DNA from 3 places in the Luteibacter flocculans genome. Region 2 is predicted to be linked to each of the others. Evidence: predicted binding sites of a transcription regulator. Region 2 holds the regulator's gene; each other region holds the start of a gene.
What was found. Region 2 encodes HrcA, which represses chaperone genes, less so after heat shock. Its sites were predicted from a motif close to TTNGCACTCNNNNNNNNNGAGTGCNAA; they were not measured.
Positions count from the first base shown of each region.

Region 1: a site for HrcA is predicted at 1,093-1,119, ahead of rpoH (RNA polymerase sigma factor RpoH). Genes of this name have one in related genera too.
Region 3: a site for HrcA is predicted at 1,107-1,133, ahead of IM816_RS16200 (co-chaperone GroES). Genes of this name have one in related genera too.

Region 1 covers NZ_CP063231.1:3,905,221-3,907,485, forward strand. Annotated here, with positions in the region: gene IM816_RS16970 (response regulator transcription factor) at 1-123, opposite strand, end outside; gene rpoH (RNA polymerase sigma factor RpoH) at 200-1,060, opposite strand; gene ung (uracil-DNA glycosylase) at 1,265-1,966, opposite strand; gene IM816_RS16985 (response regulator) at 1,963-2,265, opposite strand, start outside.
Region 2 covers NZ_CP063231.1:2,469,226-2,471,490, forward strand. Annotated here, with positions in the region: gene grpE (nucleotide exchange factor GrpE) at 47-580, opposite strand; gene hrcA (heat-inducible transcriptional repressor HrcA) at 668-1,729, opposite strand; gene recN (DNA repair protein RecN) at 1,865-2,265, shown strand, end outside.
Region 3 covers NZ_CP063231.1:3,725,521-3,727,785, reverse strand. Annotated here, with positions in the region: gene IM816_RS16210 (protein-disulfide reductase DsbD family protein) at 1-580, opposite strand, end outside; gene cutA (divalent-cation tolerance protein CutA) at 630-974, opposite strand; gene IM816_RS16200 (co-chaperone GroES) at 1,182-1,475, shown strand; gene groL (chaperonin GroEL) at 1,559-2,265, shown strand, end outside.

The DNA.
Region 1 (2,265 bases), 1.4 Mb from region 2:
CGCACGTTGCAGACCGTCGCGGCCATTCGCGACCCAGTCGGCCGTGAGACCGTGCGCACCCAGCTCCGCGACGATGTCGCGAGCAGTGACCTCATCGTCTTCGATGACCAGGGCCCTGAGCATCAGGTTGGACTCCCGCATGGTGACAACGGAAAACGGCCCCCGAGGGGGCCGTTCCGGATCTTACGCCGCCGATGGATCAGGCCGCGATGGCAACCCGCATCTTCTTCATCGCATTCGCCTCGATCTGGCGGATACGCTCGGCGGAAACGCCGTACTCGTCCGCAAGATCCTGCAGCGTGGCCTTGTTGTCCTCGGCCAACCAGCGGCGCTGGATGATGTCACGCGAACGGTCATCCAGATTGCCGAGCGCCGAGGACAGCGCGCCCATCTGGTTGTTGCTCGCGTCTTCCTCGGCGAGGTTGTCGTACGGGTCCGCGCCTTCGTCGACCAGGAACGCGGCCGGTGCCGGCTTCTCGTCGTCATCCGCATCAGCCGGGGCTTCGAAGCCCACGTCGCGGCCCGACAAACGGGACTCCATCTCGCGAACGGTGGCCTCGGGCACGCCCAGGTCATTCGCCACGACGCGCACCTCTTCTGCGTTCATCCAGCCCAGACGCTTCTTGCTCTTGCGCAGGTTGAAGAACAGCTTGCGCTGCGCCTTGGTGGTGGCGACCTTCACGATGCGCCAGTTGCGCAGGATGAATTCGTGCATTTCGGCACGGATCCAGTGCACCGCGAAGCTGACCAGGCGAACGCCCTGGTCCGGGTCGAAGCGCTTCACCGCCTTCATCAGGCCGATGTTGCCTTCCTGGATGAGATCGGAAAGCTGCAGGCCGTAGCCGTTATAGCCGCGAGCCACGTGGACCACGAAACGCAGATGCGACATCACCAGTTGCTTGGCGGCGTCGAGGTCGGCTTCCTCATGGAAGCGCCGCGCGAGCGACTGCTCCTCGTCAAGGCTGAGCACCGGAATGCGATGGACCGCCGAGATATAGGAATCCAGACTGCCGACGACGCTCGGTAGCCCGTAGTTACGGGTGGCGAGGGCTTGTGACATGTGTGGAACCTCCTGAAAGTCTTGTACGCAGATTAGCAGTCCCGGGATGAGAGTGCTAAGTCGGCCCGAAGTTCATCGGTTAACTGTACTCAATGGTACAGAAATAGGTTAGGCATGTCCAGGGGCTGGCTTGATCGATTCAGGAGCGGTACGGCGTGGTTCGCTGACGGGCACGGTCGGCAGCGGCGGCTGGACCGCTTAACGCTACGGCGCCAACGCCGCCCGGGGCGGCAGCGACCAGTCGATCGGCGTTTCGCCGCGGGACTCGAGGTAGGCGTTGGCCTTGGCGAAGTGGCCACAGCCCATGAAGCCGCGGTGGGCGGACAGCGGCGAGGGATGCACACTGCGCAGGACCAGGTGGCGTTTGCCGTCGATGAGCTGGCCCTTGCGCTGGGCGTGGCTGCCCCAGAGCATGAATACGAGCCCTTCGCGCTCCCGGTTGAGTGCGTCGATGGCCGCGTCGGTGAAGCCCTCCCACCCCTTGCCCTGGTGCGAGCCGGCCTGCCCTGCTTCCACGGTGAGCACCGCGTTGAGCAACAGCACGCCGCGATCGGCCCAGGGCGTGAGGCAGCCATGGTCCGGGCGAGGGATGCCGAGGCAGTCCTCGATTTCCTTGAACATGTTCTGCAGCGACGGTGGCACACGCACACCGGGACGCACGGAGAAACTGAGGCCGTGCGCCTGTCCGGGGCCGTGGTACGGGTCTTGGCCGAGGATGACCACGCGCACCCTGTGAAAAGGCGTGTGGGCGAAAGCGTTGAAAATCTCAGGCCCCGGGGGATAGATCACCTTGCCGGCAGCCTTTTCCGTCCGCAGGAAGTCCGACAGGGCGAGCATCTCGGGGCGGTCCAGATACGGGCCGATCCGCTCCTTCCAGGAGGGCTCGAGTTTCACGCGATCGTTCAATGCGCCATCCTTTCGCGCAGATGCTGAGCAACACGGAGCTGGAACAAAAGCTTGGTGATGAGGAGCTTTTCCTCCACCGGCTTCTCGACCAGATCGTTGGCACCGGCGCGCAACAGCGCGGCCTGATTGGCGGGATTCTCGTCGCCCGTCATCACGAGCGTGGGCAGTTGGCCCTTGCCGTAGCCGAAGTCGTTGCGAATGCGCTCGACGAGATCGCCACCCGTGAGTTCGCCTTTCAGGCTGACGTCGGTCAGCACGACGTCCGCGCCGACCTCGCCACGCGCTCGCGCCGCGTGGAG
Region 2 (2,265 bases):
TGAGACGCCCCGGCGGCCTCGAGACCGCACCGCGCGGGGTTTTCGTTCAGTTGTCGCGCACCACGGCGACGAGCGCCGGACGCAGCAGACGATCGTTGAGCACGAAGCCCTTCTGCACCACGGCCACGACGGTGCCCGGCGCATGCTCGTTCGACTCGACCGAGCTGATGGCCTGGTGGTGGTCCGGGTTGAACGGCTGATGCAGCGGATCGACCACGCTCAGGCCGTTGGCCTGGGTGACCTTCTCCAACTGCTTGAGTGTGAGTTCGAGGCCTTCGCGCAAGGTCTTCGCATCGGCCGATTCATTGGCCAGGCCCAGAACGATGCCGTCGTAGACCGGGAGCAGGTCGCCGAGCAACTTCTCGTTGGCGAAACGGCGAGCCTGATCGAGGTCACGCTGCAGGCGGCGGCGCTGGTTCTCAATTTCGGCGCGCTCGCGCAGCACCGTCTCGCGCGCCTGCGCCAGCTCGTTCTCGAGGGCGCCCAGCTTCGCGGTAAGGGCGTCGAGGTCGGCGTTCACGCCGTGCTCCGCCGTACCATCCTGCGCCGGATCCGGCACATGGGGATCGTTGTTCTGCATGCTTGCTCCAAATGTCAGCCAACCGGCCCGCTCGATCGAGGGGCCGAACATTCGCGGGAAATTAGTAAACCCGCCTCCCGGGGCGGTTTATGAGGTCGCCGCGGCGCGATTCAAGGCGTCGCTGAGCAATCCGGCCGTGGCTTGGACCACGGGGATCACCCGCTCATATGCCATACGCGTCGGTCCAATAACTCCGACAGCGCCGAGCATGCGGCCGTTGGTGCCGTAGGTGGCGGTGACGATGCTGCAGCCGTCCAGGGCCGAGAATCCGGATTCCTCTCCGATGAACAGGCGCACGCCGGGCGCCTTGACGCACATTTCCATCAACTGAAGCAGATCGCGCTTCTGCTGGAAGGCGTCGAAGAGGTCGCGCAGCCGGTCGATATCGGCCAGTTCGGCGTACCCCATGAGGTTGGTCTGGCCGCTGACCAGCACGTCGTCGGCGTCTTCGTCCGGGGCGAACGAAGCCGTGGCCAGTTCCACCACGCTGGCAAGCATGCGATTGAGTTCGCCGCCTGCCTCGCGCAATTCGCTGGCTAGGTGCGCGCGGATGTCCGCCAGCCGGAAGCCGGCGAACTGCGCGTTGAGGTAATTGGCCGCCTGCTCAAGTTCGCTGGCGCCGATCGGACGCGCAAGCTGGATCACCCGGTTCTGCACCTGGTTGTCCGAGAACACCAGGATCACCAGTACGCGGGCATCCGGCAGGGAAACGAAGTCGATATGGCGCAGGGGGAAATCGCCCTGGCGCGGCACGGTGACCACGCCAGCGAAATGGGTCATCGCCGAAAGCAGGTTCGAGACGTTGCCCAGGAGATCGCGCGTGGTGGTCTGGTGCGGCGGCAGGCTGCCCTGCAGGCGCGCCATCTCGTCGCGTGGCAGCGGCTTGAGTTCGAGCAGGCTGTCCACGAAAAGACGCAGGCCGCGCGGCGTAGGCACCCGACCGGCCGAGGTATGCGGCGATGCGACCAGCCCGGCCTCCTCGAGGTCGGCCATGATGTTCCGGATGGTGGCTGGGCTCACTTCCAGACCCGACGAACGCGCCAGCGTGCGTGAGCCGACTGGCTCGCCATCCGAAAGGTATTGGGAAATCAGGGTCCGCAGCAGCCGGCGCGCGCGAGCATCGATGTCGTGACCGGTAAACGGATTCATGCGCCTGACTGGATGAAGAAAGGGGGCGGTTGCTGCCGCTATCAATAAGGTCTTGCCGCCCCGCTTGCAAGTCTCGGCTCCTGCGACTCCGCTCCCGCTACAATCGCGGCGTTTCCCTCCGCCACGCCGGTGCCCATGCTCACCTCGCTCTACGTCCGCCAGTTCGCCGTCGTCGAAGAAGCCGAGGTCGCCTTCGGCCCCGGCCTCACCGTGGTCAGCGGCGAGACCGGTGCCGGCAAGTCGCTGCTGGTGGATGCGCTGATGCTCCTGGCCGGTGCCCGGGCCGACAGCGGCATGGTGCGCGCCGGTTCCGACCGCGCCGAACTGGCAGCCGAGTTCGATCTTGCAGGTCTTCCGGAAGCCACCGCCTGGCTGCGCCAGGAGGAACTGGACGACGGCGATACCTGCCAGTTGCGCCGCGTGATCCGTACCGAGGGCAGCTCACGCGGCTGGATCAACGGGCGCCCGGCCAGCCTCGCGCAGATGTCGGCCCTGGCCGCGTTGATCGTGGAGATACACGGCCAGCACGAGCACCA
Region 3 (2,265 bases), 1.3 Mb from region 2:
AGCGGAACGCCTGATCAGCCGGCAGCGGCTGGGCCTCCACGCCAGGTGTAGAGGCGGGCGCGCCGAGCAGTGCAGCACCCGAGGCAGCCGGTGCGGCGGGCGCGGGCGCCGGGATAGTGGACGCACCACCGATCGCGAGCTTGAGGTGCTCGGTGTTCGGCGGGTAGCAGATCTTGGGCTCCACCTCGTGGCAGCCCTGGTACTGCACGTCCAGCGCCAGCGTCTTCGTGCTGGCGTCGGCCAGCGTGTAGGGCACGCTGGCCTCGATATCGCCGTGGTAGATCTCCACGTCGCCGAGGTACTCGTCGTGTTTCTTCAGGCCGTCGGGGAGCGCCGGCTCGCCCAGCGTCACGCCCGGGTCGGCGGCCTTGATCTTGATCCGGCCCCGGTAGAGGTAATAGTCGGGGGCGATCCGCCAGTGCAGCTTCACCATCCCCGGCTGGCTCGCATCGGAGGTGAGCTGGAAGGCCTGGGTGACCGGCAGCAGGTCGCCATCGTCCTGCGCGAGCGAGGGAAGGGCGATGGTCAACAGGCCGAGGCCAGCGACCAGGTTCCGCACGAGGCGGGCAAACGACGTCATGGCGACTCCATGGATCGACGCGGTGACGAACCGCGGTGGGCGTCGGTCATTATGACCGGGCGGTTCCGTATTGGCTTGCAGGGACCGAGGTCTCCAGCCAGCGGAGATACGGCGCGTGGGCCGCCGCGATGGGCAGCGCGACGATCTCCGGCACCTCGTACGGGTGGTGCGCGGCGACGAAGGCTTCAACGGCCGCGAAGGACTCGCGGACCGTCTTCACCAGCAGGAGGTCTTCGGCGTCGGTGACCACCTTGCCCTCCCAGCGGTAGGTGGACCGCATACCGGGAAGGTGGTTCACGCAGGCGGCGAGGCCAGCCTCGACGAGGCCGCTGGCGAGCGCGGCCGGCACGTCGCCGGGCGGGCAGGCAATGAGAATGACGATGGCTTCGGACATGCCGCCCATTGTGGGCGGGACATGCGCGAAGCACCAATGTTGTACCCGACCCCTTGAACGGTTTCGTCGGCGGCACCATTGGTGGGGCACGCCCAAGGCCCTTCCGATGAAGGGAGTGCTTTGGCTAGAATTCTGGCACTCACCTGGGCCAAGTGCTAACAAGGTGGACCAAATCCTTTGTCTGTCAATCACATGGTTGGAGAAGTCATGAGCAAACTGCGCCCGCTGCACGATCGCGTCATCGTCAAGCGTCTTGAGGAAGAGCGTGTTTCCGCCGGTGGCATCGTCATCCCGGACAGCGCCACCGAGAAGCCCACCCGCGGCAAGGTCATCGCCGCCGGTACCGGCCTGCTGCTTGCCAGCGGTCAGCTCCGCCCGATGGGCGTGAAGGAAGGCGACGTGGTCCTGTTCGGCAAGTACGCCGGCCAGGAGATCAAGGTCGACGGCGAAGAGCTGGTCTTCCTGAAGGAAGACGACATCGTGGCGGTTCTGGAGGGCTGATCTTCGCGGCTCCCCTTCGGGTAGTCAGTCGCAAGATTTAAATCCCCTTTCCTATTTCAAAATTTTTTGAGGCAAAAAATTTTATGGCAGCTAAAGAAGTCCGTTTCGGCGAAGACGTACGCGCTCGCATGCTGAAGGGTGTCAACACCCTCGCGAATGCCGTCAAGGTCACCCTGGGCCCGAAGGGCCGCAATGTCGTGCTCGAGAAGAGCTTCGGCGCCCCGACCGTCACCAAGGACGGCGTCTCGGTCGCGAAGGAAATCGAACTCGCCGACAAGTACGAGAACATCGGCGCGCAGATCGTGAAGGAAGCCGCTTCCAAGACGTCCGACGTCGCGGGTGACGGCACCACGACCGCCACCGTGCTGGCTCAGGCGTTCATCCAGGAAGGCCTCAAGGCCGTGGCCGCCGGCATCAACCCGATGGACCTGAAGCGCGGTATCGACCAGGCCGTCACGGCCGCCGTCGGCGAGCTGAAGAATCTCTCCAACCCGACCGCCGACGACAAGGCGATCGCCCAGGTCGGCACCATCTCGGCCAACTCCGACGCCGACATCGGCGACATCATCGCCAACGCGATGAAGAAGGTTGGCAAGGAAGGCGTCATCACGGTCGAGGAAGGCTCGGGCCTCGAGAACGAACTCGACGTCGTCGAGGGCATGCAGTTCGACCGCGGCTACCTGTCGCCGTACTTCATCAACAACCAGCAGTCGCAGCAGGTTGAACTGGACGACCCGTTCATCCTCATCCACGACAAGAAGATCTCGAACGTGCGCGAGCTCCTGCCGGT